2 regions of the Lysinibacillus sp. FSL M8-0216 genome follow, and region 1 is predicted to be linked to the other one. Evidence: riboswitches for the same ligand, from Rfam matches in the RefSeq annotation. Region 1 holds a riboswitch; the other holds the start of a gene.
The links. Region 1 has a riboswitch for lysine ahead of MKX57_RS01295 (amino acid permease). Riboswitches for the same ligand answer to the same signal wherever they lie in the genome.
Positions count from the first base shown of each region.

Region 2: another riboswitch for lysine. It lies ahead of MKX57_RS17700 (aspartate kinase); the one in region 1 lies ahead of MKX57_RS01295 (amino acid permease).

Region 1 covers NZ_CP152007.1:264,893-268,148, forward strand. The annotation lists gene MKX57_RS01290 (MFS transporter) at 1-945, opposite strand, end outside; lysine riboswitch at 1,097-1,273, shown strand; gene MKX57_RS01295 (amino acid permease) at 1,356-2,819, shown strand; gene MKX57_RS01300 (response regulator transcription factor) at 2,983-3,256, shown strand, end outside.
Region 2 covers NZ_CP152007.1:3,573,094-3,576,349, reverse strand. The annotation lists gene uvrC (excinuclease ABC subunit UvrC) at 1-1,366, shown strand, start outside; lysine riboswitch at 1,459-1,637, shown strand; gene MKX57_RS17700 (aspartate kinase) at 1,769-2,995, shown strand; gene MKX57_RS17695 (YslB family protein) at 3,086-3,256, opposite strand, start outside.

The DNA of each region.
Region 1 (3,256 bases):
TGTCCATTCCATTACAACGCCGACAAATCCTACTAAATAGAACGATGTAAACATAAGGACAAGTGGTCTTTGTGAAGTCATTTTACCAGCAATAATGGGGACAGCCAATGCCATGGGGACTTGTGAGAATTGCATAATGGAAAACATCCAACCAGCTTTATCAGGAGCCAATCCCTGCGCAATATAAATTTCAGGAATCCAAGCTGCTGTCGTATAAAATAATAAAGATTGTAAGCCCATTGCACCTGTTACTGCCCATGTAACAGGTGATTTCCAAAGGGGTTTACCTGTTTTTTTGGCCGTAGTAGCTGGTTCTGGCTTATTCAATTTCAATTGAGGTATCCAAATTAAAATCGTTAATACGACTAATATAAGCGCCACAGCCAATGCTCCCTGCCAACCTAGTGAAGAATTAGCTATTGGATAACTAATACCTGCTCCAAGTCCAGCCGTTAAGTTCATCGACATAGTAAAAAATGCCATTAGTAACCCTACATGGTATGGAAATTTTAATTTTAATAAACCTGGAATCAACACATTTCCAAATGATATGGCTACGCCAATGAGCACTGTGCCAAATACAAGTAACCCTGTTGTACCGAGGGAGCGTAGTACAATTCCTAAGGCCAATAAAATCGTGGATAAAAATAAGGTTAGCTCAAGCCCAAGTTTTCGTGCTACAACTGGTGCGAATGGTGATATAGTGGCAAAAGCAAGCAATGGAATAGTTGTCAAAAAACCGGCTAGAACATTGGAAATACCAAGATCGTCACGGATAAAGGATACAATTGGACCCACAACAGTTAGTGGCATTCGTAATGTAGACGCTATAAATATTATTCCAAAAACTAATAATAAGGTTGTTCCCTTCCAGCTAATTTTTCTATTCGTGTAGCTGGCGGAATGATCATGTAAAGTCAAAATTATTCCCCCCGTTATTACCATTCTAATTGAACTACTATAACACTTTATTACACTATTAAAAATAGTGGAAAATTCACAAAATACAAAACATTAATGGTTATATTGAAATGTCTTAGGTCTTATGTTAGTATAGTAAATATCATAAATTTAATAATTATATGCCTCATGTTTGTAATGAGGTAGAGGTCGCGATATTTATAAGTAAGCTTATTGAAATGACAAGCATTGAAGAGATTAGCTGAAAGGAAATATTGCCGAAGTGTGAGGGGACTTGAAAACCTCATGCTGGGGCTGTCTCCGAAAGGAACAGAACTGTCACGTTTGTACAACGTGTTGAGCTATCGTTTAGGAAAAACTGAGGATTAACTTAGCCATCACATTGTTCATGTGATGGCATTTTTTTGCCTCATAAATAGGAAGGAAGCTATATCGTGAGTGAAATAAAAGTAAATCAGCTCGGCCATAATGCACCGAAGCTGAAAAAAGAATTAAAAAGCCGTCATATCACAATGATTTCTTTAGGCGGTACAATTGGTACAGGGCTATTTTTAGCCAGTGGTGGTGCCATTGCACAAGCAGGACCGGGAGGCGCATTGCTTGCCTATGCCTTAATCGGTATTATGGTATATTTTTTAATGACAAGTTTAGGGGAAATGGCTGCCTATATGCCATCCTCGGGTTCTTTTAGTACGTATGCGACAAAATTTGTAGATCCCGCTCTAGGCTTTGCACTAGGCTGGAACTATTGGTATAACTGGGCAATTACGATTGCAGCCGAAATTGCGGCAGTGTCATTAATTATGAAATATTGGTTCCCAGATAGCTCATCAGCACTTTGGACAGTATTATTTATTGTAATTGTACTGACATTTAATTTATTGTCTGTAAAGAGCTATGGTGAAAGTGAATATTGGTTTGCGATGATTAAAGTGGCTACGGTCATTGTATTTATTATTATTAGCATATTAATGATTTTTGGTATTTTAGGTGGACAGGCACCTGTAGGTTTTACAAATTTCTTTATTAGTGATGGACCATTCCATGGTGGCTTCCTTGCTACATTTGGTATTTTCCTTGCAGCAGGATTTTCATTCCAAGGAACAGAGCTACTTGGGGTAACAGCAGGGGAAACAGATGATCCTGGAAAAAATATACCGAAGGCAGTAAAATCGGTGTTTTGGCGTATTATTTTATTTTATATTTTAGCTATTGCTGCTATAGGGATGTTAATTCCATTCACAGATGAACGCTTATTATCGGAGGATATCGCTGTATCTCCATTTACTCTCGTGTTTGATCGTTTAGGTATTGCTTTTGCTGCCTCCTTAATGAATGCCATTATTTTAACGGCTATGCTATCAGCAGGTAATTCTGGACTGTATGCATCTTCACGTATGCTATGGCAATTAGCAGTGGATGGTCATGCTCCTAAATTCTTTGCAAAGCTAAGTCGTCGAGGTATTCCGATTTATGCATTGATCGCAACATTAGCTGTAGGCTGTGTAGCGTTTTTAGCATCATTCTTTGGTGATGGGGTTGTTTATATCTGGCTATTAAATGCCTCTGGGATGTCAGGTTTTATTGCTTGGCTAGGTATTGCATTTAGTCATTATCGTTTCCGTCGTGCTTTCGAGGCACAGGGCTTAGATCCAAAGCTATTACCGTATAAAGCAAAGCTATACCCATTCGGTCCACTATTCGCCTTTACTATTTGTATGATTGTTGTAATTGGACAGAATTACACAGCGTTTATCGGAGGTACAATCGATTGGTATGGTATCCTTGTTTCCTATATTGGTATTCCACTGTTCCTATTGCTATGGCTAGGGTACAAAATTAAACATAAAACAAAAATGCTTCCTCTTAAAGATTGTGATTTAAAAGTGGAAAATTAAATAGAAGAGCTGTTCTATAAACCGCTGTATAATGGTTGATGGAACAGCTTTTTTTATATAGAGACCTTTAAAATTATTACTAAATTAATATCATATATATGGTAGTATACTATAGATATGGAAGTGTGATTTTTGACTTTCTAGTAGAGAGAGGTGCATGAAAATGCAAAAACATATTTTACTAGTGGAAGATGATGAGGCTATTCGCGAAATGGTAGCGAATTTTTTATTATTGGAAGGCTTCGAAGTCACCACTGCCAATAATGGTGAAGAGGCATTGCAATATTGTTTAAATCAAACCTTTGATTTAGTCATCCTAGATATTATGATTCCTAAGCTTAATGGATTAGAAGTTTTAAAAGTCATTCGAGAACAGGCAGCACTTCCTATCATCATTATGTCCGCAAAGGATAGTGATGTAGATAAAGCGCTTGGCT
Region 2 (3,256 bases), 1.5 Mb from region 1:
GGACCGTTTATATCCACTACGAAAATGTGTGCAGCTACCTTCAAAAGTTTGTTTGTATTATCATATGGGTCAATGTATAGCACCTTGTGTGAAACAAATTGATGGTCATGTTTACCAGGAAATGATTGAGGATATGACGAAGTTTCTTAACGGCGGTGTGGAGGCAGTCAAAAAGGAGCTTGAAATAAAAATGCTTGCGGCTGCCGAAAACTTAGAGTTTGAACGAGCTAAGGAGTTTCGTGATCAAATCGCCCATATTGATACAGTTATGCAGAAGCAAAAAATAGTATCAAGTGACACTACTAACCGTGATATCTTTGGCTATGCTGTGGAAAAAGGATGGATGTGTGTTCAGGTTTTCTTCGTTCGGCAAGGTAAACTGATCGAGCGAGATGTTTCTATTTTCCCGATCTATCAAGACGCAGAGGAAGAGTTCCTAACATTTGTGGGACGGTTTTATGAAAAACCAGAACATATTAAGCCAAAAGAAGTTTTTATTCCACAAGCAATTGATGGTGCCATTTTAACGGAATTGTTAGGTATCAAAGTTCTTACGCCAAAACGAGGTCAAAAAAAGGAGTTGGTAGATTTAGCGACGAAAAATGCTGAAATTGCAGTGTCCGCTAAATTCCAACTTATTGAACGACAGGAAGAACGTACTATTGGTGCATGCGAGGCACTTGGTGATGCAATGGGCATAACGACACCATTACGAATTGAAGCTTTTGATAATAGTCATATGCATGGAACAGACGCCGTATCTGCAATGGTTGTTTTTATTGATGGCAAACCCGCCAAAAAGGAATATCGCAAATATAAAACCCGTACAGCAGCCAAGCATGATGATTATGGTGCTATGCAAGAGGTAATCCGTCGACGCTATATTCGTGTTTTGAAGGAAGGTCTTCCATTACCAGATTTAGTGCTAATTGATGGTGGTAAAGGTCAAATGGAAGTTGCGCGTGAAGTATTAGAGGATGAATTAGGACTAGTTATACCTATTGCTGGTTTAGCAAAGGATGACAAGCATAATACATCCCAGCTATTGTTTGGTGATCCGCCAGAGGTCATTGCCTTAAAACGTACAAGTGACGGTTTTTATTTATTACAACGAATACAAGATGAAGTCCATCGTTTTGCGATTACCTTCTTGCGTCAACAGCATGAAAAGCATGCTATACAGTCTGTTCTGGATCAAATCGAAGGTGTCGGTCCAAAACGAAAACAGCAGTTACTGAAACACTTTGGTTCCGTGAAGAAAATACGGGAGGCTAGTGAGCTAGCTTTACAGGAAGCTGGGATGCCAGCTAATTTAGCAAATCATATTTATGCCTATTTTCAGCAGGAGACATTGTCAAAGGAATAGACATATGCTAAGGTTGTAAATAACATTATGATCCAATGTTATTAGCCCACTTGCTATATGAGGGCGGAAAAATTTAATATAATCACTTTTAAGGTGATGATAGAGGTGCAAGATTCAAAAGTAGCGCAAAAGAGGATGAACAAATCCTAAGACATTGCGTGAAAGGGGACCTTGCCGAAGTACAGCATTGTTGTTTCCGCTGTTGTACTGGTTTTGCATTTAAAAAATGTAAGACTGTCGATTCTAAACGTTTCGGAGAGCTATCACACATGCGCAAGTTTCGTTATTGTACATGTTATAGGCAGCTTTCACGTTTTGTGAAGGCTGCCTTTTTAGTTTTCTAGAGGCTGTTTTACACCTCATTTTAGGTGAATTACATGACTGGAAAGGAGAACAAAAGAAATGTCTAGAATAGTAATGAAATTTGGAGGGGCTGCTTTAGCATCGCCCGAACAAATTCAAGAGGCTGCACGAAAAGCAATTGCTGAAAGAGATAGAGGATTCGATGTGGTAGTAGTAGTTGGTGCGATGAGACAAACGATACAGGATGTGAAAATGAGCGTACTTCATTTCACGGATGATGTGTCAAAACGTGAATTAGATGCAGTTGTATCTTCATGCTCTCAGTTATCAAGCTCCGTATTTGCCATTGCAATACAAGAAGCTGGCTATAATGCGGTGTCACTAACAGGCTGGCAGGCTGGCATTTCCACGGATCATATGCATAGTCATGCAAGGATCAATCATATCGATGTTAGCCGTATTGATGAACATTTGCTGCAAGGACAAATCGTCGTTATTGCTGGAGATCAAGGCATTGACAATGACCAAAATATAACAACGCTTGGGAAAGGTGGAACCGAAACGACAGCCGTTGCACTTGCTGTTGCATTAGATGCTGATCGGACAGACATTTACACGAATGTTGATGGTGTGTATACAGCAGATCCACGCTTTGTTGTAAAGGCACAAAAACTACAGGAAATTTCCTATGATGAAATGTTAGAGATAGCACATTTAGGATCACACATCATTCATCCACGTGCAGTGGAGTTAGCTAAAAAGTTCCAAATGCCAGTGATCATACGCTCTAGTTTAGTGGAGTCAGTAGGTACTTTATTGAAGGAGGAAGTAGAGATGGAGAAAAATTTAGTAGTGCGTGGTGTTGCCTTTGAATCAGATGTTATTCGTTTAACAATTGGGTATGATGCTTATTCACATGCTTCATTAGCGGATATATTTTCAACTCTTGCTGAAAATCGCATCAACGTGGATATCATTGTTCAAGCAATCATTGATGGATTAAAACCAACTGTGTCCTTTTCGATTTTGAAAGAAGAATTTGCAGAAGCTTTACGTGTTTTAGAGGATAGTAAAGTATCACTTGGCTTTAGCTTTGCTGATTTCGAAATTGGATTGGCGAAAGTTTCGATAGTTGGCTCCGGTATGGTTTCGAATCCAGGTGTCGCTGCTCGCATGTTCGATCGTTTACGTCGTGAGAATATCCCTGTGAAGATGGTGAGCACCTCAGAAATTAAAGTGTCTGTTGTAGTACCACAGGATGAAATGATTCGTGCAGCAAATGCATTGCATGATGAATTTAATTTAGAGCAGGCTCTTTACATATAATAATAGAAGAAACAGCATTTTCTGTAATTGCCCGAAATAAAAGGAAGGATTGTCATCCCGTTTATTGAATGGGGAGACAATCCTTTTTTGTTACTCTGTTGGAATCGTATGCATAATTCGTTCCTTCACGTCCCATTTGACTGTAAACATAACGTAATGTTGCTTTTCACGTTTTTCATCATAACATTCTGTTAAATAGCCTTTAGCTAGCTGAATCTGTTCAGCTATAAATCCTGCTTCAAGTCTGAAGCTGCGTTGTTT